Regions from separate parts of the Streptomyces sp. NPDC058326 genome, predicted to be linked through region 1. Evidence: riboswitches for the same ligand, from Rfam matches in the RefSeq annotation. Region 1 holds a riboswitch; each other region holds the start of a gene.
What was found. A riboswitch is a leader RNA that binds a small molecule or an ion and turns the genes downstream of it on or off. The one in region 1 is predicted to bind cobalamin.

Region 1 (7,725 bases):
CGAGCCCGGAGGTCCCCTCGGGAAGGCCCTCGTCCCGCAGCGGATCGAAGGTGACGACCTCGGCCCCGGCGGCGGTCAACAACTCGGCATGCTCGGCGTACGAGAACGTGAAGGCGGCCCCACCGGCGACGGCGATCCTGGGCGCGGGCACACCGGAGCCACCGGCGTGCGGCCCTCCGGCCACCTCGGGCACCCACGGCTCGGAGGGCAGCGCCGGTGCGCTGCGGGCCAGCGCCAGAAGGGCCTCCAGGTCGCACCCGGCCCGCACCTGCTCCGCCTGCGCCGCGACAGCGGCAACCGCGGCGGCCTGCCGCTCCGCCACCGGCACGAGCCCCAAGTGCCGCGAAGGCGTCGCAACGGCAGGCGCCCGCCGCAGCACCCCGAGCACGGGAACGCCCGACTCCCCGAGCGCCTCCCGCAACAGATGCTCGTGCCGGTCCGTCGCGACCTTGTTGAGGATCACGCCCCCGATCCGCACCTCCGGATCCCATGACGCGAACCCGTGCACCAGCGCCGCCACCGACCGCGACTGCGAGGACGCGTCGACGACGAGCACCACCGGCGCCCTGAGCAGCTTCGACACCTGTGCGGTGGAGGCCAGTTCACCCTGGTCGGCGGCGCCGTCGTACAGGCCCATCACCCCCTCGACCACGGCCAGGTCGCAGCCGCGCGCCCCGTGCTCGAAGAGCGGCGCGATCAGCCCCGTACCGCACATGTACGCGTCGAGGTTGCGGCCGGGACGGCCGGTCGCGAGGGCGTGGTAGCCGGGGTCGATGTAGTCGGGGCCGACCTTGTGCGGGGAGACGGCCAGACCACGGCCGGCGAACGCGGCCATCAGGCCGGTCGCGACCGTGGTCTTGCCCGCGCCCGACGACGGCGCGGCGATGACGAGACGTGCTACCACTCGATGCCCCGCTGGCCCTTCTGACCGGCGTCCATCGGGTGCTTGACCTTGGACATGTCGGTGACGAGGTCCGCGAAGTCGACGAGCTCCTGGGGCGCGTTGCGGCCGGTGATGACGACGTGCTGCTGACCGGGGCGGTCGCGCAGCACCTCCACGACCTCCTTGACGTCGATCCAGCCCCAGTGCAGGAGGTAGGCGAACTCGTCGAGGACGTAGAACCGGTACTTCTCCTCGGCGAGGTCCCGCTTGACCTGCTCCCAGCCCTCGCGTGCCTTGTCCTCGTGCGACTGCTCGCCCTCGGCGACCTCGCGCTGGATCCAGGACCAGCCCTCACCCATCTTGTTCCAGGTGACGGTGCCGCCCTTGCCGGTCTCGCCGAGCGCCTTGAGGGCGTTCTCCTCGCCGACCTTCCACTTGGCGGACTTGACGAACTGGAACACCCCGATCGGCCAGCCCTGGTTCCAGGCGCGCAGCGCCATGCCGAACGCGGCGGTCGACTTCCCCTTGCCGACGCCCGTGTGCACCATCACCAGCGCGCGGTTGCGTCGCTGACGGGTGGTGAGACCGTCGTCGGGTACGACGGTCGGCTGTCCCTGCGGCATTAAGCGGCCCTCCTGGTTGTCTGTCCTGACCGGACGTCTCGTACGTCCCTGACGAGTCCGGCGATCGAGTCGGCACGCAGCTCGTCCAGGGTGACGGCGGTGCCGCCGAGTTCGCGCGCGAGGGTCCCCGCGAGCCCGAGCCGCACCGGTCCGGTCTCGCAGTCCACGACGACGGAGGCCGTGCCCTCGGCGGCGTGCAGCCGTGCCGCGCGGGCGGCGAGCGCCACCGGGTCGCCGCCCCCGCCGCCGGTGGCCCGTCCGTCGGTCACGACGACGAGCAGCGGGCGGCGCGAGGGGTCCCTGAGCCGCTCGACCCGCAGCACGTCATGGGCCTTGAGGAGCCCGGCCGAGAGCGGGGTGCGGCCGCCGGTCGGGAGCTTCTCCAGGCGGGCGGCGGCCGCGTCGACGGACGAGGTCGGCGGCAGCGCGACCTCGGCCTCCCGGCCGCGGAAGGTGATCAGACCGACCTTGTCGCGCCGCTGGTAGGCGTCGAGCAGCAGGGAGAGGACGGCGCCCTTGACGGCGCTCATCCGCTGCCGGGCCGCCATCGAACCGGAGGCGTCCACGGCGAACAGCACCAGGTTCCCCTCCCGTCCCTCCCGGGTGGTCTGCCGCAGGTCGTCCCGCCGGATCACGAGCCCGCGTCCGGTCCGCCCGCGCTCCTTCTGGTGCGGGGCCGCGGCCTGTACGGTCGCGGCCAGGTGCAGCTTGGTCAGCGCGCCGCGCGGGCGTACGGAACCCGTCGTACGGCCGTGCTCGGTTCGGGCCCGGGAGCGGCGCCCGGCCGCGCCCTCGCCGAGACCGGGGACGCTCAGCACCTTCGTACGGAAGGGCTCGGCGGCCTGTACGGCGGCACGCTCCCCGGCGCGGGAGCCCTGCGGCGCGGGTGCCGGGGACTCCGCGGGGGCGGGTACGTCCTCGGGAGCGGATACGTCGGCCTCCGGAGCGGATACGTCCTCGGACACGGGGCCCTCGTTCTGCGGAGGAATGCCCCCGCCGGGACCACCCCCGTCAGGGCCGTCGCCACCGCCGTCACCCGGACCGTCGGGTTCCGGGTCCTCCTCGGGCTCGTCCCCCTTGAACTGCTCCAGGGTCTCGTCGAGCTTGTCCTCGTCGAGGCCGGGCGCGTCGAAGGGCGAGCGCCGCCGCCGGTGGGGGAGTGCGAGCAGCGCGGCCTGCCGTACGTCCTCGGAGGTGACGTCGGTGCGCCCCGCCCACGCGGCGAGCGCGGTCGCGGTGCGGGCCATGACGATGTCGGCGCGCATGCCGTCCACCTCGAAAGCGGCGCAGGTCGCGGCGATCTGGAGCAGTACGGCGTCCCCGAGCGTCACCCGCGGCAGCAGGGCGCGGGCGGCGGAGATCCGGCCGCGCAGCTCGGCCTCGTCGTCCGCCCAGCGCGCGGCGAACGCGGCCGGGTCGTCCTCGAAGGCGAGCCGCCGGCGGACGACCTCGACCCGCTGTACGGGCTCGCGCGACGCGGCGACCTCCACGGTCAGGCCGAACCGGTCGAGCAACTGCGGCCGCAGCTCGCCCTCTTCGGGGTTCATCGTGCCGACGAGCAGGAACCGGGCGGCGTGCCGTACGGAGACGCCTTCGCGCTCGACGTACGAGGAGCCCATGGCCGCGGCGTCGAGCAGGAGGTCGACGAGGTGGTCGTGGAGCAGATTGACCTCGTCGACGTACAGGATGCCGCGGTGGGCGTCGGCGAGGAGCCCGGGCTCGAAGGCCTTCACTCCCTCGGCGAGCGCCTTCTCGATGTCGAGCGAGCCGACGAGCCGGTCCTCGGAGGCACCGACGGGCAGCTCGACCATCCGCGCGGCCCGGCGGGCCCCGGGGCCGTCGTCGTGCGGTCCGTCGGGGCAGCCGGGGTCGGGCGAGTCCGGGTCACAGCTGAACCGGCAGCCCGCGACCACCGGCACGGCGGGCAGCAGTTCGGCGAGCGCCCGCACGGCGGTGGACTTGGCGGTCCCCTTCTCCCCCCGTACGAGGACACCGCCCACGGCGGGGCTGACGGCGTTCAGCAGCAGCGCGAGCCGCAGATCGTCCATGCCGACGACGGCGGTGAACGGATACCGGGTGCTCATCGGCTGGTCACTCCTTCAACTCGTTGATGTTCGGCGGTCGTCATGCTCACGGCGCTCCCGGCGGCACGAACGGCAGGCCCGCCGGGGCCCCCTCCTCGATCAGCCGCAGCAGCGCGTCCGTGTCCGCGTGCTCCTCGATCAGATCGCCGAGCCGGTCCAGCTGTTCCTCGCGCAGCGCCCCGAACGACGTGTCCGGGGCCGGTACGAACCGCCGTCCGGCCGCCGCCGCGACCTCGCGCAGGAACGCCCGCCGGAACCCGTCGCTCTCCAGGGAGCCGTGCCAGTGCGTGCCCCACACGGAGCCGACCCGGCATCCGTCGAGGAACGGTTCCCCGCCGTCCACGGAGGCGACGCCGTGGTGGATCTCGTACCCCTCCACCCGCTCGCCGAGCGCCTCGCCGACCGGCCGCGCCAGGGTCTTCTCGCGCGCGAACCGGACCCGTACAGGCAGCAGCCCGAGCCCGTCGACGGCTCCCGCCCGGGACTCGACGTCGTCCTCGATCCGCTCGCCGAGCACCTGGAAGCCGCCGCAGATGCCGAGCACCGGACGCCCCGCGGCCGCGCGGCGGGCCAGCTCGTCCGCCAGACCCCGCTCCCGCAGCCACGCCAGCGCGTTGACCGTCCCCCGGGTGCCGGGCACGACGACCAGGTCCGCGTCGACGAGCTCCTCGGCCCGATCCACGAACCGCACGACCACACCCGGCTCGGCGGCCAGCGCGTCCACGTCCGTGAAGTTCGACATCAGGGGGACGGCACAGACCGCGACCCGCAGCACGTCCTCGCCCACCGGCGGCGCGACGACCGACTCGCGCACCGCGCCCCGCAGCGAGACCCGGAGCCCGTCCTCCTCGTCGATGCCGAGCCCGTGCGCGTACGGCAGGACGCCGAAGGTCCGGCGCCCGGTGAGGCCGTGCAGCATGTCGAGCCCCGGTTCGAGCAGGGTCACGTCGCCCCGGAACTTGTTCACGAGGTACCCGGCGACGAGCGCCTGGTCCTCGGGGCCCAGCAGTGCCGTCGTACCGAAGAACTGGGCGAAGACCCCGCCCCTGTCGATGTCCCCGACCACGACGACGGGCAGCCGCGCGGCCCGCGCGATCCCCATGTTGACGATGTCCGTGCGCCGCAGGTTGATCTCGGCCGGACTGCCCGCGCCCTCGCAGATCACCGCGTCGTACGTGCTCCGCAGCTCCTCCAGGCACGCGAGGACCGGCTCGAAGAGCTCCTTCTGTCGCCCCCCGTGGTAGCCACGGGCGCTCAGCTCACCGACCGGCTTCCCCATCAGGACGACCTGGCTGGAGCGGTCGCTGCCCGGCTTGAGCAGCACCGGGTTCATCAGCGCGGTCGGCTCGACGCGGGCGGCCTGGGCCTGCATGGCCTGGGCCCGCCCGATCTCGGCGCCCTCGCGGGTGACGAAGGAGTTGAGGGACATGTTCTGCCCCTTGAACGGCGCCACCTTCAAGCCCTTGCGGACCAGCCAGCGGCAGATGCCGGCCGTCACGACGCTCTTCCCGGCGTCGGACGTGGTCCCGGCGACGAGCAGCCCCCCACCCCTCATGCGTTCCTCCGCTTCAGCGCGTATCCGATCAGCCGGCCGCCCACGCAGGCGGCCAGGGTCAGTCCGGTGACCCGGCGGGACAGCCGGACCGCCCGGTCGATGTCGGCGACCTCGACGGGCCGCCCCTCCCCGTTGAGCACCGGCCGGTGCTCGACCCGTCCGCCGTACGACAGCGTCCCGCCGAGCCGTACGCCGAGGGCGCCCGCGAAGGAGGCCTCGACCGGTCCCGCGTTGGGGCTGGGGTGCTTGGCGGCGTCCGCCCGCCAGGCCCGGGCGGCCCCGCGCGGGTCCCCGCCCGCGACGGTCGCGAGGACGGCCGTCAGCCGGGCCCCGGGCCAGCCGGCCACGTCGTCGAGCCGGGCCGAGGCCCAGCCGAAGCGGCGGTGGCGGGGGGACTTGTGGCCGACCATCGCGTCCAGGGTGTTGACGGCCCGGAAGCCGACGAGACCCGGCACGCCCGCGACCGCTCCCCAGAAGAGGGCGCCGACCACGGCGTCGGAGGTGTTCTCGGCGACCGATTCGACGACCGCGCGGGCCATCGCCGGCCCGTCGAGGGACTGCGGGTCGCGTCCGCACAGGTGCGGCAGCCGCTCCCGGGCCACCTCCAGGTCGCCCGCCGCGAGCGCCCCGCCGATGGCGCGGGCCTCCCGGCCCAGGGTCGTACCGCCGACGACGGCCCAGACGGAGGCGGCGGTCAGGGCCGCTGCCGCTGCCGGCCGGTTCCGTACGGCCCGTGCGGCGAGCGCGCCAAGGGCGATCGTGGAGCCGGCGCAGACTGCGGTGTGGAGGGCGCCCCAGCCGCGGTGATCGTGGTGGAGGCGCTGTTCGACCGCGGCGGCCGCCCGGCCGAACGCGGCGACGGGGTGTCCACGGCGGGGGTCTCCGACGAGCAGGTCGACGGCGAGACCCGCGGCCGCGCCGTACGCGAATCCGTCGGGGAAGGGGCGGCTGGTTCTGCTGCGGCCGGGCATGGCGCATGTCCTCACTCAGGGTCCGCGCCCTGGATCGACGTGACCGGCGGCGTGAGTTCCTGACTCCCGGACCCTTCGGATCCGGTCACAGTGGCGGGACCGCGCCGGATTCGCACCGGACTTCCTCTACTGCCGCCGTAATGGCCTCGGCAGTCCACCACGCCCCGAGAACACCCGTCAACCCGCGCTTGACCTGCACCGTGTCACTGTGCGAAGCACCACAAACACGACGGCGGGGCGGCCCGCACCCGAAGGTGCGGACCGCCCCGCCCGTGCTGCTCGTCGCGTCAGACGACGATCAGGTAGATCCCGTACGCCACGGCCGCGAGGCACAGGGCGAAGCAGGCGTAGGCGCCGGTACGGGCCAGGGTGGCGGTGCCGCCCTGGGCGGCGGCCTCCGCCTGCTTGCCGAGGCCGACGATCCCGAGGGTGAAGAGGCCCACGAGGGCGACGGTCGCCACGAGGCTGACCCCGAAGACGGAGCCGAGAGCTGCCCAGTCGATCTTCATGTCGTTCGTTCCTTACACCGCTGCGGCGGGGGCGGGGGGAGCGGCCGGGTCGGTGGGAACCGGCGCGGGGATGGTGGTCTTGAGGTCCTCGTCCGCGACGGCGGCGACGGAACCGGCGGCCGGCGGGGTGACGGCCGCGACGGCGGCGGACACCGCACCCGGGGCCTCGGCCTCGACGTCGTTGACGTTGGTGTGGTCGACCACCTGGCGGCGGGAGAAGACCCAGATGGCGAGGCAGGACGCGACCAGGAAGGCCGCGACGGTGTAGACGCCCCAGTCGCCCTGGCGGGCGACGTACTCGGCACCGGCTGCGACCAGGCCCGCGGCCGGAAGGGTCAGGCCCCAGGCGACGAACATCCGGGTGGCGGTCGACCAGCGGACGACACCGCCCTTGCGGCCCAGGCCCGCACCCATGACGGCGCCGGAGCAGGAGTGGGTGGTCGACAGCGAGAAGCCGAGGTTCGAGGAGGCGAGGATGACCGCCGCCGCGCTGGTCTGGGCGGCGAAGCCCTGCTGCGGCTGCAGGTCGGTGAGGCCCTTGCCCATGGTGCGGATGATGCGCCAGCCGCCCAGGTAGGTGCCGAGCGCGATCGCGAGGCCGGCGGAGACGATCACCCAGACCGGCGGGTTGGAGCCGGGAGCGAGGATGCCGCCGGCGACCAGGGCGAGGGTGATGATGCCCATGGTCTTCTGGGCGTCGTTGGTGCCGTGGGCGAGGGAGACGAGACCGGCGGAGGCGATCTGACCGGCCCGGTAGCCCTTCTCGGTCGTCTTCTTGTCGGCGTTCTTGTCCATGCGGTACGTCAGTCGCGCGGCGAACATCGCGGCCAGGCCGGCGACGAGCGGGGCGGCGACCGCCGGGATGAGCACCTTGCTGACGACGACCCCGCCGTTGACACCGCTGAAGCCGATCGAGGCGATCGTGGCGCCGATGAGGCCGCCCATCAGGGCGTGGGAGGAGCTGGAGGGCAGACCGACCAGCCAGGTCACCAGGTTCCAGAGGATCGCGCCGACGAGCGCCGCGAGGATGACCTCTGGCTGGATTCCCTCCTCCTTGACGAGCCCGCTGGAGATCGTCTTCGCGACCTCCACGGACAGGA
Region 2 (7,725 bases), on a different contig from region 1:
CGCTGCGCGGGATGGCGGCCGCTCATCCCGAGCTCACCGTGGACGTGGAGCGGCGGGTCGTGATGCGGCGGGACGCGCCCGTGGGGGGGAAGGTCGCACTGGTGTCCGGTGGCGGCTCCGGGCACGAGCCCTTGCACGGGGGGTTCGTGGGGCCCGGGATGCTGGCGGCCGCCTGTCCCGGCGAGGTGTTCACCTCTCCCGTGCCCGACCAGATGGTACGGGCCGCGGCTGCCGTCGACAGCGGGGCCGGTGTGCTGTTCGTCGTCAAGAACTACACCGGGGACGTGCTCAACTTCGAGATGGCGGCGGAGCTCGCCGAGGACGAGGGCATCCAGGTCGCCAAGGTCCTCGTCGACGACGACGTCGCCGTCACGGACAGCCTGTACACGGCGGGCCGGCGTGGGACCGGCGGCACGCTCTTCGTGGAGAAGATCGCGGGCGCCGCCGCCGAGGAGGGTGCGTCCCTGGAGCGGGTGGAGGCCATCGCCCGCCGGGTCAACGAACGCTCCCGGTCCTTCGGCGTGGCCCTGAGCGCCTGCACCACCCCCGCGAAGGGCAGCCCCACATTCGATCTCCCCGCGGGCGAACTGGAGTTGGGCATCGGCATCCACGGCGAACCGGGCCGCGAGCGGCGGCCGATGATGACCTCCCGGGAGATCGCGGACTTCGCCGTCCACGCCGTCGTCGAGGACCTGCGCCCGTCCGGGCCCGTGATCGCGCTGGTGAACGGCATGGGTGCCACTCCCCTCCTCGAACTGTACGGATTCAACGCGGAGGTGCAGCGCGTGCTCGGCGAGCGGCGGGTGCCGGTGGCCCGTACCCTCGTCGGGAACTACGTGACCTCGCTCGACATGGCCGGCTGCTCGGTGACGCTGTGCGAGGTGGACGAGGAGCTCCTCCGCCTGTGGGACGCGCCCGTACAGACGCCCGCGCTGCGCTGGGGCCGGTGAGACGAGGGATGGGAGAGGGGACCGGCATGACGGAGACCTTCGGCGCGGACTTCCTGGTGCGCTGGCTCGCCGCGGTGGCCGGGGCCGTCGACCGTGAGGCGGACCGGCTCACCGAGCTGGACTCGGCCATCGGCGACGCCGACCACGGCACGAACCTGAGGCGGGGGTTCACCGCCGTCACGGAGACCCTCGCCAAGGAGCCGCCCGCGACACCCGGTGCGGTGCTCACCACCGCCGGACGGCAGCTGATCTCCACCGTGGGCGGCGCGTCGGGACCGCTGTACGGCACACTGCTGCGCCGTACCGGCAAGACCCTCGGCGACGTCGAGCGGATCACCAGGGAGCAGCTGGCCGAGGCCCTCGGTTCCGGTGTGTCCGCGGTGTCTCAGCTGGGCGGCGCGCAGGTGGGGGACAAGACGATGCTGGACGCGCTCGTTCCGGCCGTGGAGGGCCTGCGGGCCTCGTTCGGGGCGGGCCGCGCCGCCGCCGGGGAGGGCGCCCTCGCGACCGTACCCCTGCGGGCGCGCAAGGGCAGGGCCAGCTATCTGGGCGAGCGGTCCGTGGGGCACCAGGATCCGGGGGCCGCCTCATCGGCGCTGCTGTTCGCCGCGCTCGACGAGACCGCGCGTACGGAGGGAGCGTCATGAGCGCGGCCGCCGGGGGCGCGGCGGCCCCCGGGGGCTCCGCGCCCGTCGGCATCGTGCTCGTCTCGCACAGTGCCGCCGTCGCGACCGCCGTGACCGAGCTGGCCCGCGGGCTCGCCGGCGGCGGTGACCTGGCGCCGATCGCCCCCGCCGGCGGGACCCCGGACGGTGGCCTGGGGACGAGTTCCGAGCTGATCCGCCAGGCGGCGAAGGCCGTGGACCGGGGCGCCGGAGTGGCGATCCTGGTCGACCTGGGGAGCGCCGTGCTCACCGTGAAGGCGCTGCTCGCCGAGGGCGACGAGCTGCCCGAGGACTCACGGCTCCTGGACGCGCCGTTCGTTGAGGGCGCGGTCGCCGCCCTGGTCACGGCGAGCGCGGGCGGGGACCTCGGCGCGGTGGCGGCTGCGGCGTCGGAGGCGTACGCCTACCGGAAGGAGTGACCACGGGGGGGGCGCACGCCCGGCGGTGAGGAGCGGCTTCCCGAGGCGTGCGCCGGCGGGAGAGGGACCGCGCAGGGCGCACGCCCGGCCGCCGGGAGCGGCCGCGCGGAGCGCGTGCGCGCCGCGCTCAGGAACTGCGGTGCAGTGAGCGAGAAGTCACACCGGGTGGCGACCGTGTTGTGATGCACCTGGTCAACGCACTAGTGTCACAGCGCCTTGGTGTACGGGAAACCGGTGCAGTACCGGTGCGGCCCTCGCCACTGTGATCGGGATGTCCGGCTCCACCCCCGCGGGGAACTCCCCCGGGGAAGCCACTGGACCGCGACGGGAGACCGTCGTGGTGTGGGAAGGCGGAGCCGGACGTATGACCGTCAGCCAGGAGACCGGCCAGGGTGCGTTGTCCATCCACGAGGTGCTGGAGAGGGTCTCCCAACCATGCATATAGCCGAGGGGTATCTGCCCCCTGTGCACGCGGCCGCCTGGGGCGTCGCGTCCGCGCCGTTCGTCGTCCACGGGGTCCGCGCGCTGACCCGTGAAGTACGGTCGAACCCCGAGTCCACCCTTCTGCTCGGCGCCTCCGGCGCCTTCACCTTCGTCCTCTCGGCGCTCAAGCTGCCGTCCGTGACGGGTAGTTGCTCGCATCCGACCGGTACCGGTCTGGGTGCGATCCTGTTCCGGCCGCCGATCATGGCGGTCCTCGGGACGATCACACTCCTCTTCCAGGCCCTGCTGCTCGCCCACGGCGGGCTGACCACGCTCGGCGCGAACGTCTTCTCGATGGCGATCGTCGGCCCCTGGGCCGGCTACGGGACGTACCTGCTGCTGCGCCGGTCCGGTGCGCCCCTGATGGTCGCCGTCTTCTCCGGGGCGTTCGTCGCCGACCTGTCCACGTACTGCGTGACCAGCGTGCAGCTGGCGCTCGCCTTCCCCGACCCGGGGAGCGGTGTGGCCGGCGCGCTCGCCAAGTTCGGGGGGATCTTCGCGTTGACGCAGATCCCTCTGGCCGTGAGCGAGGGTCTGCTGACCGTGCTCGTGATGCGGCTGTTGACGCAGTCCAGCAAGGGCGAACTGACCCGGCTCGGCGTCCTCGGTGGACGCCCGGCGGCGCGACGCGAGGAGGCGACCGCGCGATGAGCCGGAACGCGAAGATCAACGCCCTGCTGCTGTTCGTCGTCGCGGCGCTTGCGGTACTGCCGCTGGCGCTGGGGCTCGGGGACCACAAGGAGGAGCCGTTCGCGGGGGCGGACGCGGAGGCGGAGACCGCGATCACGGAGCTCCGGCCGGACTACGAACCGTGGTTCAGCCCCCTGTACGAGCCGCCGTCCGGGGAGATCGAGTCCGCGCTGTTCTCCCTCCAGGCGGCGCTGGGCGCGGGCGTCCTCGCGTACTACTTCGGGCTGCGGCGAGGCCGCAGGCAGGGGGCGGCGCGGGCGGAGGCCGCGCGGGGCGCCGGAGAGGGTGAGGTCTCCGCCGGACGCGTGGAGGGTGGCCGGAGCACGGCCCCGGGCAACCCCGACGGTCAGAGCGCGGCCCCGGGCGTCCCCGACGGTCAGGGCATGGGGAGCGGCGCCAAGGGCGGGGGCGTGGGCGGCTCCGGGGGCGCGGGCGTCGACGGACGGGACGCGTAGCCACCGATGCTGCCGATCGACGCGGCGGCGCACAGCAGTCGCTGGCGCCGCCGTCACCCCGCCGAGAAGGCGCTGCTCGGCTTCGGTCTGACCCTCTGCGCGGTCTCCCTGCCACCGTGGCCGGGCGCGCCGCTCGTGGCAGCCGCCACGCTCGGTGTGCTGCTCGGTCCGGCCGGTGTGCCGGGCCGGGCGCTGTGGCGGGCGTTCCGCGTTCCCCTCGCGTTCTGTGTGACGGGCGCGATTCCGCTGCTCCTGGAGGTGGGCGGCGACCGTGGTCCTGTCGCGCCGGCCGCCGGGGGTCCGGTGCAGGCGGTCGAGCTGCTCCTGCGGACGGCGTCGGCCTCGCTCGGGGTGCTGCTGTTCGCGTTCACCACGCCGGTCTCCGATGTCCTGCCCCGGCTGGTCCGCGCGGGGGTGCCGGCGCCGGTGGTGGATGTCGCGCTCGTGATGTACCGGATCATCTTCCTGCTGCTCGACGCGCTGTCCAAGATCCGGCAGGCGCAGGCGGCACGGCTCGGGCACACCACCCGGGCCGCGACCTGGCGTTCGCTCGCCGGTCTCGGCGCGACCACGTTCGTGCGGGCCTTCGACCGGGCGCAGCGCCTGCAGTCGGGGCTCGCGGGGCGGGGGTACGACGGGACGCTGCGGGTTCTGGTGCCCGCGTGCGCGCTCTCCCGCCGGTTCCTCGCCGCGACGGGCGTGCTGCTCGCGGGCCTCGTCGCCCTCACCCTCGTACTGGAAAGGTTCCTGCCGTGACGTCTACGACGCCTCCGCCCTCCGCGCTCCCCGTCGTGGAGCTGGTGAACGCGGGCTTCGCCTACGAGGACGGGCCCGCGGTCCTGTCGGGCGTGGACTTCTCGGTGGCGGAGGGGCGCGCGGTCGCGTTGCTCGGCCGCAACGGCAGCGGCAAGACGACGCTGCTGCGGCTGCTGAGCGGCGGGCTCCGGTGCGGGAGCGGGTCGCTGCTCCTGGACGGGGCCGAGGTGGCGTACGACCGGAAGGGGCTGACCCGGCTGCGGACCATCGTGCAGCTGGTGACGCAGGATCCGGACGACCAGCTGTTCGCCGCCTCGGTGGCCCAGGACGTCTCGTTCGGTCCGATGAACCTGGGGCTGCCGGAGGAGGAGGTACGGCTGCGGGTGGCGGAGGCACTGGAGGCGCTGGACATCACGGCGCTCGCGGACCGGCCGACGCATCTGCTGTCCTACGGGCAGCGGAAGCGGGCCGCGATAGCGGGCGCGGTGGCGATGCGGCCCCGGGTGCTGATCATGGACGAGCCGACGGCCGGGCTCGACCCGCACGGGCAGGAACGGCTGCTGGACGCGCTCCGGCGGCTCCGGGAGACCGGTACGACGGTGCTCATGGCGACGCACGACGTGGATCTGGCGCTGCGCTGGGCGGACGAGGCGGCGGTACTGTCCCCCGCCGGGCTGCGCACGGGCCCGGTGGCCGAGCTGCTCGGCGACGACGCGCTGCTCGACGCGGCCCGGCTGCGGCGTCCCTGGGGCACGGCCGTGGCCCGGCTGCTCCGGACGCGGGGTCTGCTCCCGGCCGGCGCGCCGGAGCCGCGGACGCCGGAGGACCTGGACGCGTGGATGGGGGCGAGGGTGGAGACGGAGGCGAAGGAAAGCAGCGCCTCGGCCTGAGCGGCTCTCTTCCCCGGGCTTCGGGCCCCGGACGGCGGCGTTCGTTACCGAGTAGTAGACATCACGCCCCAGATCTTCTGCAACTAGTTGCACAACGGGAGGGGGTCCCCTACAACTGAGGGCGACGATCCTGCGCGAGGAGGCGCCCGCATGACCCCGTACCCCCATCTGCTGAGCCCGCTCGACCTCGGGTTCACCACCCTGCCCAACCGGGTGATCATGGGGTCGATGCACGTCGGCCTCGAAGAGACCGAGCACGGTTTCGAGCGTATGGCGGCCTTCTACGCCGAGCGCGCCCGCGGCGGCGTCGGCCTCATCGTCACCGGTGGCATCGCGCCCAACGACGCCGGCCGGCCCTGGGACGGCGGCGCCAAGCTCACCACCGCGGACGAGGTCGCCGAGCACCGGCTGATCACCGACGCCGTGCACGCCGAAGGCGGCAGGATCGCGATGCAGATCCTGCACTTCGGCCGGTACGCGTACCACCCCGCGCTCGTCGCGCCCAGCGCGATCAAGGCCCCGATCAGCCCCTTCGTACCGAACGAGCTGACCGACGCCGAGGTCGAGCAGACCGTCGAGGACTATGCCCGGTGCGCGGAGCTCGCCAAGGAGGCCGGGTACGACGGCGTCGAGGTGATGGGCTCCGAGGGCTACCTCATCAACGAGTTCATCGCCTCCGCCACCAACCAGCGCACCGACCGCTGGGGCGGATCCTACGAGAACCGCCTCCGCTTCCCGCTGGAGATCGTCCGGCGCATCCGCGAGCGCGTCGGCGAGGAGTTCATCCTCGTCTACCGCCTCTCCATGCTGGACCTCGTCCCCGGCGGCTCCACCCTGGGGGAGGTCGTCCGGCTCGCCAAGGAGATCGAGGCCGCCGGCGCCACCATCATCAACACCGGCATCGGCTGGCACGAGGCCCGCATCCCCACCATCGCCACCTCCGTGCCGCGCGGCGCCTACACCTGGGTGACCAAGAAGCTGATGGGCGCGGTCTCCGTGCCGCTCGTCACCAGCAACCGCATCAACACCCCCGAGGTCGCCGAGGAGATCCTCGCCGACGGCCGCGCCGACCTCGTCTCGCTGGCCCGCCCCTTCCTCGCCGACCCCGGCTTCGTCGCCAAGGCCGCCGCCGGCCGCGCCGACACCATCAACACCTGCATCGGCTGCAACCAGGCCTGCCTCGACCACACCTTCAACCTGAAGATCACCTCCTGCCTGGTCAACCCGCGCGCCTGCCACGAGACCGAACTGGTCCTCGCCCCCACCCGCCGCGCCAAGCGGATCGCCGTCGTCGGCGCGGGCCCGGCAGGCCTCTCCTGTGCCGTGTCGGCAGCCGAACGCGGCCACTCCGTGACCCTCTTCGACGCCGCCGCCGAGATCGGCGGCCAGCTGAACATCGCCAAGCGGGTCCCCGGCAAGGACGAGTTCAACGAGACGCTCCGCTATTACCGCGTCCAGCTCGCCGAACGCGGAGTCGACGTGCGCCTCGGCACTCCGGTCACGGCCGGCGACCTCGACGGCTTCGACGAGGTCGTCGTCGCCACCGGCGTCTCCCCCCGCACCCCCGCCATCGACGGCGTGGACCACCCGAGCGTCGTCAGCTACCTGGACGTGCTGCGGGACGGCGCGCCCGTCGGCGAGCGGGTCGCGATCATCGGCGCCGGCGGCATCGGTTTCGACGTCGCGGAGTTCCTGACGGACGGCGGCGAGGGCGCGAGCCAGGACCCCGAGACGTACTTCCGCCAGTGGGGCGTGGACACCTCGTACGAGAACCGGGGCGGCCTGCGCGCCCCCGAGCGCGCCGCGCCGCCGCGTCAGGTGCACCTGCTCCAGCGCAAGGAGACCAAGGTCGGAGCGGGCCTCGGCAAGACCACGGGGTGGATCCACCGCACCGAGCTCAAGCACCGGGGCGTCGCCATGGTCGCGGGCGTCTCGTACGACCGGATCGACGACGAGGGCCTGCACCTCACGATCGGCGGCGAGGCGCAGCTGCTGCCGGTCGACACGATCGTGCTCTGCGCGGGCCAGGAGCCGCGCCGGGGCCTGTACGAGGAGCTCGTGGCGGCGGGCCGCGTGGCGCACCTGATCGGCGGCGCGGACGTCGCCGCGGAGCTGGACGCCAAGCGGGCCATCGACCAGGGCACCCGGCTCGCGGCGACGCTGTGACCGCCGTGACCGTTCCGACCGGTCCGACCTCCCTGGCCGGTCCGACCGGCCGGGGGGTCGGTCCGGCCACTTCTAGGATGCGTGCATGTCACTCCCGCACGCGATCCTGACCGCGCTGCTCGAGAAACCGTCCTCCGGTCTCGAACTGACGCGCCGCTTCGACAAGTCGATCGGCTATTTCTGGTCGGCCACGCACCAGCAGATCTATCGCGAGCTCGGCAGGCTGGAGCAGGCGGGGCACATCCGTGCCC
Region 3 (7,725 bases), on a different contig from region 1:
TCGGGTTTTCAGAAGGGCGCGGCCGGACATGGCGCAGCAGGAGACGGACGAGCAGACGCAGATCAACGACGGCTTCGTCGTGGACACGGAGGACTGCGAGGCGCGTGAGCTCGCGTACCGCGAGCGCGGCACGGCGCGCCCCATCACCGTCGTCGGCAACCCGGTGCTCCACAAGGAGTGCAAGGACGTCACGGAGTTCGACGACGAGCTCGCGTCCCTCATCGACGACATGTTCGCCAGCCAGAAGGCCGCGGAGGGCGTGGGCCTCGCCGCCAACCAGATCGGCGTGGACCTCAAGGTCTTCGTCTACGACTGCCCCGACGACGAGGGCGTCCGGCACACCGGCGTCGTCGTCAACCCGGTCCTCCAGGAGCTCCCGGCCGAGCTCCGCGTCCTGGACGAGTCCAACGAGGGCTGCCTCTCGGTGCCGACCGCCTACGCCGAGCTGGCCCGCCCCGACTACGCGGAGGTCCACGGCCAGGACGCCCGGGGCAACCCGATCAAGGTGCGCGGCACGGGCTACTTCGCCCGCTGCCTCCAGCACGAGACGGACCACCTGTACGGCTACCTGTACATCGACCGCCTCTCCAAGCGCGACCGCAAGGACGCCCTGCGCCAGATGGAAGAGGGCACCCCGCGCTACGAGACGGTGCCGAACGCCTGATCGCCCATGTGACGAAGGGCCCCGCACTCGGTGAGTGCGGGGCCCTTCCTCGTATCCGTACGGACTAGAAGTCCTCGTCCAGGTCCACCGAGCCCTCGACCGCCACCTGGTAGGCGGACGGGCGGCGCTCGAAGAAGTTGGTGAGCTCCTGGACGCCCTGGAGCTCCATGAACGCGAAGGGGTTCGCCGAGCCGTACACCGGGGCGAAGCCCAGGCGCTGGAGGCGCTGGTCGGCGACGCACTGGAGGTACTCGCGCATCGACTCGGTGTTCATGCCCGGCAGTCCGTCGCCGCACAGGTCGCGGCCGAACTGCAGCTCCGCCTCGACGGCCTCCCTCAGCATGTCCGTGACCTGCTGCTGAAGCGCGTCGTCGAAGAGCTCCGGCTCCTCCTTGCGGACGGTGTCCACGACCTCGAAGGCGAAGTTCATGTGCATCGTCTCGTCCCGGAACACCCAGTTGGTGCCGGTCGCCAGGCCGTGCAGCAGGCCGCGGGAGCGGAACCAGTACACGTACGCGAAGGCGCCGTAGAAGAACAGGCCCTCGATGCACGCGGCGAAGCAGATGAGGTTCAGCAGGAAGCGGCGGCGGTCGGCGGCCGTCTCCAGCTTCTCGATCTTCTCGACCGAGTCCATCCACTTGAAGCAGAACTGCGCCTTCTCGCGGATCGAGGGGATCTCCTCGACCGCGTCGAACGCGGCCGCGCGGTCGTCCGGGTCGGGCAGGTACGTGTCGAGCAGCGTCAGATAGAACTGGACGTGCACGGCCTCCTCGAAGAGCTGGCGCGACAGGTACAGGCGCGCCTCCGGGGAGTTGATGTGCTTGTAGAGCGTCAGGACCAGGTTGTTCGAGACGATCGAGTCGCCCGTCGCGAAGAACGCGACAAGACGGCCGATCATGTGCTGCTCGCCGGGGGTCAGCTTGGCGAGGTCGGCGACGTCCGAGTGGAGGTCGACCTCCTCCACCGTCCACGTGTTCTTGATGGCGTCCCGGTAGCGCTCGTAGAAGTCCGGGTAGCGCATCGGACGGAGGGTCAGCTCGAAGCCCGGGTCGAGGAGGTTCTTCTGTTCGGTGGAGCTCATTACTGGCAGGCCTCGCAGGACTCGGGGTTTTCGAGGGAGCAGGCGAGGGCGTCCGCGTCGGGGGTCGCCTGCTGTACGGGGATGGTGGCGGCGGCCGTCGACGCCTGCGCGGCGCGGGCGATCCGGGTCGCCGGGCGGGAGCGCAGGTAGTACGTCGTCTTCAGGCCCTGCTTCCAGGCGTACGCGTACATCGACGACAGCTTGCCGATGGTGGGTGTCTCCAGGAACAGGTTCAGCGACTGCGACTGGTCCAGGAACGGCGTACGGGCGGCGGCCATGTCGATCAGACCGCGCTGCGGGATCTCCCACGCCGTCCGGTACAGCTCGCGGACCTCGGCCGGGACCCAGGTGAAGCCGGCCACCGAGCCGTTGGCGTCGCGCAGCGCCTCGCGGGTCTGGGCGTCCCACACGCCGAGCCTCTTCAGCTCGTCGACCAGGTACGAGTTGACCTGGAGGAACTCGCCGGAGAGCGTCTCGCGCTTGAACAGGTTGGAGACCTGCGGCTCGATGCACTCGTAGACGCCGGCGATCGAGGCGATCGTCGCGGTCGGGGCGATGGCGAGGAGGAGGCTGTTGCGCATGCCGGTCGTCGCGATCCGCTCGCGCAGCGCCGCCCAGCGCTCCGGCCAGGTCAGCTCGACGTCGTAGTGGTCGGGGTGCAGGACACCGCGGGCCGTGCGGGTCTTGTCCCAGGCGGGCAGCGGGCCGTTGCGCTCGGCGAGGTCGGCCGAGGCCTCGTAGGCCGCCAGCATGATGCGCTCGGCGATCCTCGTCGACAGGGCGCGGGCCTCCGCCGAGTCGAACGGCAGCTTCAGCTGGAAGAAGACGTCCTGGAGCCCCATCGCGCCCAGGCCCACCGGCCGCCAGCGGGCGTTGGAGCGGCCCGCCTGCTCGGTCGGGTAGAAGTTGATGTCGACGACCCGGTCGAGGAAGGTGACGGCCGTGCGGACGGTCGCGTCGAGGCGCTCCCAGTCGATGTCCTGGGTCGCGGCGTCCACGAACGAGCCGAGGTTGACCGAGCCCAGGTTGCAGACGGCCGTCTCGCCGTCGTTGGTGACCTCGATGATCTCGGTGCAGAGGTTCGAGGAGTGGACGACGGTGCCGGGCTCGGCGGTCTGGTTGGCCGTCCGGTTCGAGGCGTCCTTGAAGGTCATCCAGCCGTTGCCGGTCTGGGCCAGGGTCCGCATCATGCGGCCGTACAGGTCGCGGGCCGGCATCGTCTTGCGGGCCAGGCCCCGGGATTCGGCGGCGCGGTAGGCGGCGTCGAACTCCTCGCCCCACAGGTCGACGAGCTCGGGCACGTCCGCGGGGGAGAACAGCGACCAGTCGGCGTCGGCGTTCACCCGGCGCATGAACTCGTCCGGGATCCAGTGCGCCAGGTTCAGGTTGTGCGTACGGCGCTGGTCCTCGCCGGTGTTGTCGCGGAGCTCCAGGAACTCCTCGATGTCCGCGTGCCAGGTCTCCAGGTAGACGGCGGCGGCGCCCTTGCGGCGGCCGCCCTGGTTCACGGCGGCGACGGAGGCGTCGAGGGTCTTCAGGAACGGCACGATGCCGTTGGAGTGCCCGTTGGTGCCGCGGATCAGCGAACCGCGGGCCCGGATGCGGGAGTACGAGAGGCCGATGCCGCCCGCGTGCTTGGAGAGGCGCGCCACCTGGTGGTAGCGGTCGTAGATGGAGTCCAGCTCGTCCTGCGGGGAGTCCAGGAGGTAGCAGGAGGACATCTGCGGGTGGCGGGTGCCGGAGTTGAAGAGCGTGGGGGAGGACGGGAGGTAGTCCAGGCGGCTCATCAGGCCGTACAGCGCGGTCACTTCGTCGAGCGCGCGGGCCGAGTCGTCCTCGGCCAGACCGCAGGCGACGCGCAGCATGAAGTGCTGCGGGGTCTCGATGACCTTGCGGGTGATCGGGTGGCGCAGCAGGTAGCGGGAGTAGAGGGTGCGCAGGCCGAAGTAGCCGAAGCGGTCGTCGGCGGCCGTGTCCACGGTCGCGTCGAGCCGGTTCGCGTGCAGTGCGACGAACTCGGCGGTGCGGTCGGCGATCAGACCCTCACGGTGACCGACGGCGACGGAGGCGGAGAAGGAGAACGCGCCCTGGCCGGCCGCCTCGTCGGCGATGGTGATCGTCAGGAGCCGGGCCGCGAGCCGGGAGTAGGCCGGGTCCTCCGCGATCAGGCCCGCGGCCGCCTCGGTGGCCAGCTCGCGCAGCTCCGCCTCGTCCGACGCGGCGCTGCGGCCGCGGAGCGCGGCGGCGGCGACCTTGCCGGGGTCGGTGTCGGGGAGATCGGCGGTGAGGTCGGTCAGGGTCCGCAGCAGTACGGTCCCGGGTCCGTCGCTCTCGACCGCGGAAACCTCGGCGGAAGCCGGATCGGCGGGCGCGATGGTCACGTGGGGGCTCTCCCTCGCTCGGCTCGGGGCCGCGGCGGGGGAAGGCGGGCATGCGTGCGTCCGTAACGTCGGACGCGACGCTTCCACCGGCCCACTCCGCGAGGCCCGGACGTCAGTGGCACCCGGAACGGTCGGACCGGGTGCGCTGCGGCAGGTGCTCGGACTCACCTCGTACGGACGGGTCGTATCCGTAGGAAGCACACCGTTGCGGGACAGTTCCGGATTCGCGCCGGATTCCCCTGCGTCGACAGCGAGCATGAGCATACATGTGGGGGGCACCGCTCGCGGCACCCCCCACATGTTGTGTGTCGCCCTCGGCTCAGAACTCCAGGGCGTAGGTGCGCAGCGAGTGGCCGGGGATCGGTTCCCAGTCCCGGTGGGGGGTGCGGACGAAGCCGAGGCGGTCGTACATCCGGTGCGCGGCGACCATCGTCGCGTCCGTGGAGAGCACGAGCCGCTCGCACCCGGGGAGGGCCCGCGCGCGGTCGATACAGGCCCGTACGAGGGCCTCTCCGACGCCCCGGCCGCGGGCCTCGCGGGTGACGGCGAGCATCCGGAACTCGGCCTCGCCGTCGACCGCGATGTCCGCCCAGGTGGTGTTGCCGGTGGCGAAGGTCACCCCGCCGAGGAGTCGTCCCTCGGCGTCCTCGGCGATGAGCACCTCGCTCTCGCGGGCCCGGCGCGCGGTGTCCCGGAGCACCTCCAGGTAGGAGTCCTGGGCCCCGTACTTCAGCAGCCCGTCGTTCAGATAGGTGCCCGCGGTGAGTTCGCCGAGGGCCTCGTACTCCTCGGGCCGTACCGCCCTGATCGTGAAGTCCATGAGGAAAGTGTGCCCGGCGGGGGACGCGAAGGGGCCCGGGGTCTCCTGGTGGAGAGCCCGGGCCCGTGTGTTGGGGGCCGGCCGCGTGCGGCCGTACCGTCGGGTCAGTGCGTCTGGGCGCCGACCTTCGGGAGTTCGGTCTGCACGCCGGCGTCACCGGCGTCCGCCGTGTAGTCGGACGGGGAGGTCTCGTCGACGCCCTCGGGGGCCTTGACGGCCTTGAGGACGAAGGTGAGGACGACCGTGACGACGAGGTTCAGGACGAAGGCGGTGAGGCCGATGTAGCCGATCTCGCCGATGCCCGGGATCTCGGCGGAGGAGCCGCCGAAGTGCTTCTGGGTCGGGCTGGCGACACCGTAGGCGGCGACCGTGCCGTAGACCATGCCGACGGCCCAGCCGGCGAGCAGCGCCCAGCGGTGGAACCAGCGGGTGAAGAGACCGCCGACGAGGGCCGGGAAGGTCTGCAGGATCCAGATGCCGCCGAGCAGCTGGAAGTTGATCGCGACCGTCTTGTCCATGGTGAGGACGAAGGCGAGCGCGCCGACCTTCACCAGGAGCGAGACGATCTTGGAGACCTTGGTCTCCTGCGCCGGGGTCGCGTCCTTCTTGATGAAGTCCTTGTAGATGTTGCGGGTGAAGAGGTTGGCCGCGGCGATCGACATGATCGCGGCCGGGACGAGCGCGCCGATGCCGATCGCGGCGAACGCGACGCCCGCGAACCAGTCCGGGAACATCGTCTCGAAGAGCTGCGGGATGGCGAGCTGGCCGTTCTTCACCTGGATGCCGGCGGCGATCGCCATGAAACCGAGCAGCGCGAGCAGGCCCAGCATCAGGGAGTACAGCGGCAGGATCGTGGTGTTGCGGCGGATGACCTCGCGGCTCCGGGACGACAGGGTCGCCGTGATGGAGTGCGGGTACATGAAGAGCGCGAGCGCCGAGCCGAGGGCGAGGGTCGCGTACGTCCACTGGCCGGCCTCACCGGGGACGAGCGAGCCGCGCGGCTTGTCGGTGGCCGGGTTGGTCTGCGCGTACGCCTCGCCCGCCTTGGCGAAGATCTCGTCGAAGCCGCCCAGCTTGATCGGGATGTAGATGATCGCCACCGCGATGACGATGTAGATCAGGGTGTCCTTGACGAAGGCGATGAGCGCGGGGGCGCGGAGGCCCGAGGAGTACGTGTACGCCGCGAGGACGCCGAAGGCGATGAGCAGCGGCAGGTCCTTGATGAACCAGTGGGTGGTCTCGCCGCCGCCGACGCCCATCACGTCCAGGACGGCCTGGATGCCGACGAGCTGGAGCGCGATGTACGGCATGGTGGCGAGGATGCCGGTGACCGCCACCGCGAGCGAGAGGCCCTTGGAGCCGAAGCGGCCGCGCACGAAGTCCGAGGTGGTGACGTATCCGTGCTTGTGCGAGACCGACCAGAGGCGCGGCAGGAAGGTGAAGATCAGCGGGTAGACCAGGATCGTGTACGGCACGGCGAAGAAGCCGGCCGCGCCCGCCGCGTAGATGGCCGCCGGGACGGCGACGAAGGTGTACGCGGTGTAGAGGTCGCCGCCGAGCAGGAACCAGGTCACCCAGGTGCCGAACGACCGGCCGCCGAGGCCCCATTCGTCGAGGCTGTTCTCGTTCTCGGCCTTGCGCCAGCGCGAGGCGAGGAAGCCCATGACCGTGACGGCCAGGAAGAAGAAGATGAAGACGGCGAGTGCGACGCCGTTGACTCCGGTCACGTCCTTCATCGCGCGTCACCTCCCTTGCGGGCGCGCTGGTCGCTCTTCCACAGCTGGTAGGCGACCATGGTGAGCACGGTGGAGATCAGCACCCAGAGCATCTGGTACCAGTAGAAGAACGGGATGCCGGCGAAGAACGGTTCGGTCTTCGCGTAGGAGCTCACCCAGAGCATCGCCACGAACGGGGCGAACAGACAGAGTCCGATCACCACCCGCATGGGTGTGATGGTGGGGTGTTTCCTTTGTGTCGAATCCGGCGTGTCTGTCGCATCTGGCATGGCGATTCCCGTCCCCTCGCTGATCACCTTGTAATGGTGGGGAAATCTAGGGGACGGCTCCGCTCCATGGAACCCCTGTCCGTATAACGGAAGTGACTCGTGGGAACGCTCCCCCTCGCGGGGTCAGAGCCAGCCCTCCTTGGTGGCCCGTACGCCCGCCTCGAAACGGCTGCGCGCCCCGAGCCGGTTCATCAGCTCCGAGCTCATCCGGCGCACGGTCCGCAGGGAGATCCCGAGCCGACGGGCGGCGATGTCGTCCGTGCAGCCGATGCCGAGCAGCATGAGCAACTCCCGCTCCTGCGGGGAGAGGTCGTGCTCGTCGCGGCGGGGGGTCTCGCCGAACGGGGTTCCGGTGTCCCACAGGCGGTCGAAGAGCACCATGAGCGCGTGGACGAGGCCGGGGCTGCGGACTTCGAGAGCGCCCGCGCGCCCGTCCTCCGGGTCGACGGGGACGAGCGCGGCCTCACGGTCGACGATCACCATGAGCATGGGCACGACGGGCACGGTCCGTGCCTCGCCGCCGAGTTCGCAGTACCAGCGGACGTACTCGACGGTCGGCGGGTCGTTGCGGAAGCTCTCCTGGTAGATCGACCTGATCCGCACGCCGCGTTCCAGGGCGAGCTGGTCGAGCGGCTGGCTCGCGTCCATCGTGTCGGGGAGCTGAGCGCCGCCCGGCAGGAGCGAGAGGCATTCGGTGCGGGCGTTCGCGGCCAGGTCCTCCAGGCGTTCACGGACGTTGTCGAGGCCCACCACCCGGTGCACCACGTCGTGCCG
Region 4 (4,707 bases), on a different contig from region 1:
GTGGGGGGGGGGGTGGGGGGGGTGTCGGCTCGGCTGGGCTTGGTGGAGTAGCGCCCGGGCCTCGGTGGGCCCGGTCCGCCGGCCGTTCGCGCTCCTCAGTGCTTGAACGCGTCCTTGGCCTTCTCCCCCGCCTGCTTCGCATCGCCCTTGGCCTGCTCGACCCGGCCCTGCATCTCCAGGCTCTCGTTCCCCACAGCCTTGCCGGTGGCTTCCTTGGCCTTGCCCTTGGCGGTCTGTGCGGCGTTCTTCGCCTTCTTACCGGCGGACATGCGACACCTCCTGAAATCTCTTTCGACCTGCGACTTCCCGGAAACGGGAGAGCTACGCACGGGACTCGCGCGACTCACGGGTGCGGTCTCCGCTGTTCCTCGCGGCCGACCCCGGGAGCCTGACGCTTGGCGGTGCTGCCGTGCGCCTCCTCATCGTCGCGATCCGGCCCGCCCCGCACGGCCTCCTCCGCCTGCCGTCGTGCCTCCGCGTCCCCGCTCTCGCCCTCCGCCCCGGACGGTGTGGTCCGCGGAGGCTCGGGGTGGGAGTCCTGGTCGCTGCCGTGCCTGTCGTGGTGGCTCATGGTCCTCTCCCTGACGCAGCTGTACGCGCCCCGGTGGCCGCCGGTGGCACGAGGTGCTGCTGCCCGATGACGCCCGGACGAAACAGTGCCTCACGGGATCTTTCGGGCCCCTGCCGGTGCGAGGCGATCGTGCGGCCGACCGTCAGCCACATCGTTCGGCCGGTGGGCGCTCCCGAGGAGTCGGCGCGGCGCATCGCCCGGATCACGGCGAGGATCGCGTACCCGGGCGGCGGGGTCCGACGGAGGCGCGTACCTGTCGCGTACCTCTCAGGGCAGGGCGAGGCCCGGTGTCGGACACGGGGGATCTCCGGCACCGGGCCTCTGTTGAAGATTGTACGAGACTCGGGGGAGGGGTGCGCACACAGGCCGGCGCGGCGGCCCGCCGGTCCGGCGCCGGGCTCGTGGCCGCGGCGGCGAGGAGCGTCCGCTCGTCCACGACGACGGGCGAAGAACGGGCCGGCGGGGTACAAGTCCCCTGAGACGCGGATGCGGCCGGGACGGGCGTCCTCTCCCCTCGGCCGTGTCGCCCATGACGACGAGGAGGCCGCCGTGGAAGGCAGAAGCAAAGGGTTCGTGCAGTCCTTCAACCGCGCCGGCGGGTACGGATTCGTCCTTCCCGTGGGCTCCGAGGAACAGGTCTACTTCAGCGCCGCGGACATCGAGGGCGAGCAGCACTCGCTCTCCGAGGGGCAGCAGGTCTCCTTCGTCCTGGTCCTCGGTGACGGCCGCTTCGAGGCGAGGGAACTGCGCGTCTGACGTCCAGCGGCACGGACGCGCGTGCCACCGGCGGCGCCCCGGGCGGGGGAGCGGGCCGGTGGTACTGTGCCGAAGCCAGTCGTACCTTTGCGCGCACCCGAACGGGTACGCGCACGGGTCAGGGAATCCGGTGCGAGACCGGAACTGACGCGCAGCGGTGAGGGCGACGGGCGGAGCATCGGCCACTGGGCTGCACGACGGCCCGGGAAGGCGCTCCGTCCGGATGACCCCGAGTCCGAAGACCTGCTGGCGGCCCCGGCGGCACGCTGTCGGCCGGGGAGCTCCGTACGACAGGCTCCGCGTATGAGCCGTGGCCGCAGAGGAAATTCCCGTGCCCTTCGCACATCCCGCCCGCTCCGCCGCCCTCCTGCTGGCCGGCGCCCTGCTCCTGACCGTGACCGGTTGCGGCGGCGGATCCGCCGTACAGCCCTCGAAGAACACGGCCGGAGGCCCGCGGCAGGGGTACCCGGTGACGATCGACGACAACTGCGGCCGACGGGTCACCGTCGACAGGCCGCCGCGGCGGGCCGTCGCCCTCGACCAGGGAACGGCGGAGATCATGCTCTCCCTCGGTCTGGCCGACCGCATGGTGGGCACCGCCACCTGGACCGACCCGGTGCTCAAGGGACTGGAGAAGGAGAACGCGAAGGTCCCGCGACTCGCCGACCGCTACCCGTCCTTCGAGAAGGTGCTCGACGCCGAACCCGACTTCGCCGCCGCGTCCTTCGCGTACACCCTCGGCAAGGGCGGGGTGGCTCCCCGCGAGCGGTTCGAGGAGCTCGGCGTCCCCACTTACCTCTCGCCCACCGACTGCGTCGGCAAGGACAACAGCGGCGACGGCGACGGCATCCGCACCCGGCCCCTGACCATGGAGACCGTGTACGGCGAGATCCGCGACCTGGCACGGGTGTTCGCGGTCCCTGAGCGCGGCGAGAAGCTGGTCGCGGAGCTCTCCTCCCGGGTGACGAGGGCCACCGCCGGGGGCGACTTCGGGGACGTCACCGTCCTCTACTGGTTCGCCAACGCCGAATCCCCCTACATGGCGGGCTGTTGCGGCGCCCCCGGCATCGTCACCCGCGCGCTGGGCGCGAAGAACGTCTTCGACGACACCCGTGCGGAGTGGCCCCAGATCAACTGGGAGACGGTCGCCGACCGTGACCCGGACGTCCTCGTCATCGGCGACCTGACCCGCCGCTCGCAGTCCGCCGAGAGCGCCGCCAAGAAGATCGAGTTCCTGGAGTCCGATCCGGTCACCCGGAACATGACGGCGGTACGGAAGAAGCGGTACGTCCTGCTCAGCGGCCAGGCCATGAACCCGACCGTCCGTACCGTCGAGGGCGTCGAGAAGGTGGCGGCGGCCCTCCGCACGTACGGTCTCGCGAAGTGACGCCGAAACCTGCCGGCCGGGCCGAAGTCTCGCGCGGCGCTTCGGGGGGCCAGCCCGGTGGGGCCGGGCCCCCGGCCGGTGAGTCGGCGATCCCGCCCGGACGGGCCGGCGCCTCGCGCGGCGCTTCGGCGGGCCTGCCCGGTGGGGCCGAGCCCCCGCCCGATGGGGCCAGTACCGCGCCCGGCGGCGTGACCGTGCCCCCGCCCCGCGAGGCGGTGGGCGGGGCTTCGCCCGGCCGGGCGGTCGCCGTCGTGCGCGGAGGGGGCGCGGCGCTGCTGTGGGCGGTGACCGGCCTTGCCGTCCTGGCCGTTTCGGTGGCCGTCGCCATCACCATCGGCCCGGCGGACATCGGCGTCGGTGACGTGTGGTCCGTGGTGGCCGCCCATCTCGGCGGAGAGGCCCCGGAGGTCTCACCGATCCGGGACGGCATCGTGTGGGAGCTCCGGCTGCCCCGCACCCTCCTCGCCGCCGTCTGCGGAGCCGGACTCGCGGTCTGCGGCGCGGTGATGCAGTCGCTGCTGCGCAATCCGCTCGCCGATCCCTTCGTCCTCGGGGTCTCCTCGGGCGCCTCGACCGGCGCGGTCGCGGTCGTCGTCCTCGGCATCGGCGGCGGCCTCCTCTCCGTCACCGGCGGGGCGTTCCTCGGAGCGGTGCTCTCCTTCGCGCTCGTCCTGCTGCTCAGCCACACCCTCGGCGGTTCGACGGACCGGGTGGTACTGGCGGGCGTCGCCGCGATGCAGCTCTTCTCCGCCCTCACCTCCTTCGTCGTGATGACGGCGGCCGACGCCGAGACCACGCGGGGCGTGCTCTTCTGGCTGCTCGGTTCGCTCGGCGGGGCCGGCTGGGGCGACGTGGGAGTGTGCGGCGCGGTGCTCGCGGCGGCCCTGCTGGTCTGCGGCGGGTACGCGAGGACGCTGGACGCGTTCGCGTTCGGTGAGGAGGCCGCCGCCGCGCTGGGCGTCGCCGTCGCCCGGACGCGGCTCGTCCTCCTCTGCGTCACCGCCCTCCTGACGGCCGCTCTGGTCTCCGCCGCCGGAGCCATCGGCTTCGTCGGCCTCGTCCTGCCGCACGCCGCCCGCGCCCTGGCCGGCCCGGGGCACGCCCGGCTGCTGCCGGTCACCGCCCTGGCCGGGGCGGTGTTCCTGGTCTGGGCCGACACGCTCGCCCGCACGGTCCTCGACCCCCAGGAGGTGCCGGTGGGCGTGGTGACCTCGCTGATCGGCGTCCCGGCCTTCGTCCTCGTCCTGTACCGCACCAGGAGCCCCCGATGACCCCGAGCCCGACCGCCGACACGGGCACGGCTGTGGTGACGAGCACGGACACGACCGTGGAGGCGAGCACGTGCGCGGGTGCGGGCATCGGGCTCCGCGCCGACCGGGTCTCGCGCACCGCCGGCGGCACCCTCGTCCTCGACGGGGTCAGCGTCACCCTCACTCCCGGCACCGTCACCGGTCTCCTCGGGCCCAACGGCTCGGGGAAGTCGACCCTCCTGCGCCTCCTCGCGGGCGTCCTCGCCCCCGACTCCGGGGTCGTCACCCTCGACGGCGACCCGCTGGCCGGCCTCGGCCGCCGGACGGTTGCCCGGCGCCTCGCCACGGTCGAGCAACAGGCCGACACCCAGACCGATCTGACCGTCACCGACGTCGTACGTCTCGGCCGCGTGCCGCACCGCAGGGCCTGGACGCCCCCCTCGGCCGCCGACGAGACCGCCGTCGGCTCCGCCCTCGCACGCACCGGCCTCACCGGCCGGGCCCGGCAGCCCTGGCGCACCCTCTCCGGCGGTGAACGCCAGCGCGTGCAGATCGCCCGCGCCCTCGCCCAGGAGCCGCGCGAGCTGCTCCTCGACGAACCCACCAACCACCTCGACATCCAGCACCAGCTGGACCTGCTGGCCCTCGTCGCCGAACTGCGCCTCACCGCCGTCGTCGCGCTGCACGACCTGAACCTGGCGGCGATGTACTGCGACCGGCTCGTGGTCCTCGCGCGGGGACGC

Region 2: it holds a riboswitch for cobalamin, as region 1 does, so the genes downstream of both, ACFVYX_RS23120 (energy-coupling factor ABC transporter permease) here and ACFVYX_RS28840 (cobalamin biosynthesis protein) in region 1, are expected to answer to the same signal.
Region 3: it holds a riboswitch for cobalamin, as region 1 does, so the genes downstream of both, ACFVYX_RS24195 (ribonucleoside-diphosphate reductase subunit alpha) here and ACFVYX_RS28840 (cobalamin biosynthesis protein) in region 1, are expected to answer to the same signal.
Region 4: it holds a riboswitch for cobalamin, as region 1 does, so the genes downstream of both, ACFVYX_RS33605 (ABC transporter substrate-binding protein) here and ACFVYX_RS28840 (cobalamin biosynthesis protein) in region 1, are expected to answer to the same signal.

What each region holds. Positions count from the first base shown of each region.
Region 1 covers NZ_JBHVZO010000019.1:96,014-103,738, forward strand. The annotation lists gene ACFVYX_RS28820 (cobyrinate a,c-diamide synthase) at 1-904, opposite strand, end outside; gene cobO (cob(I)yrinic acid a,c-diamide adenosyltransferase) at 898-1,506, opposite strand; gene ACFVYX_RS28830 (putative cobaltochelatase) at 1,506-3,590, opposite strand; gene ACFVYX_RS28835 (cobyric acid synthase) at 3,637-5,145, opposite strand; gene ACFVYX_RS28840 (cobalamin biosynthesis protein) at 5,142-6,116, opposite strand; cobalamin riboswitch at 6,149-6,291, opposite strand; gene ACFVYX_RS28845 (hypothetical protein) at 6,404-6,625, opposite strand; gene ACFVYX_RS28850 (anion permease) at 6,638-7,725, opposite strand, start outside.
Region 2 covers NZ_JBHVZO010000013.1:17,191-24,915, forward strand. The annotation lists gene dhaK (dihydroxyacetone kinase subunit DhaK) at 1-950, shown strand, start outside; gene dhaL (dihydroxyacetone kinase subunit DhaL) at 977-1,597, shown strand; gene ACFVYX_RS23115 (PTS-dependent dihydroxyacetone kinase phosphotransferase subunit DhaM) at 1,594-2,034, shown strand; cobalamin riboswitch at 2,207-2,441, shown strand; gene ACFVYX_RS23120 (energy-coupling factor ABC transporter permease) at 2,470-3,168, shown strand; gene ACFVYX_RS23125 (energy-coupling factor ABC transporter substrate-binding protein) at 3,165-3,662, shown strand; gene cbiQ (cobalt ECF transporter T component CbiQ) at 3,669-4,418, shown strand; gene ACFVYX_RS23135 (energy-coupling factor ABC transporter ATP-binding protein) at 4,415-5,308, shown strand; gene ACFVYX_RS23140 (FAD-dependent oxidoreductase) at 5,459-7,474, shown strand; gene ACFVYX_RS23145 (PadR family transcriptional regulator) at 7,560-7,725, shown strand, end outside.
Region 3 covers NZ_JBHVZO010000014.1:14,819-22,543, reverse strand. The annotation lists gene def (peptide deformylase) at 29-664, shown strand; gene ACFVYX_RS24200 (ribonucleotide-diphosphate reductase subunit beta) at 729-1,745, opposite strand; gene ACFVYX_RS24195 (ribonucleoside-diphosphate reductase subunit alpha) at 1,745-4,126, opposite strand; cobalamin riboswitch at 4,258-4,424, opposite strand; gene ACFVYX_RS24190 (GNAT family N-acetyltransferase) at 4,446-4,946, opposite strand; gene mctP (monocarboxylate uptake permease MctP) at 5,051-6,682, opposite strand; gene ACFVYX_RS24180 (DUF3311 domain-containing protein) at 6,679-6,891, opposite strand; gene ACFVYX_RS24175 (LuxR C-terminal-related transcriptional regulator) at 7,075-7,725, opposite strand, start outside.
Region 4 covers NZ_JBHVZO010000034.1:26-4,732, forward strand. The annotation lists gene ACFVYX_RS33590 (CsbD family protein) at 96-269, opposite strand; gene ACFVYX_RS33595 (hypothetical protein) at 344-571, opposite strand; gene ACFVYX_RS33600 (cold-shock protein) at 1,121-1,327, shown strand; cobalamin riboswitch at 1,448-1,572, shown strand; gene ACFVYX_RS33605 (ABC transporter substrate-binding protein) at 1,659-2,714, shown strand; gene ACFVYX_RS33610 (FecCD family ABC transporter permease) at 2,930-3,985, shown strand; gene ACFVYX_RS33615 (ABC transporter ATP-binding protein) at 3,982-4,707, shown strand, end outside.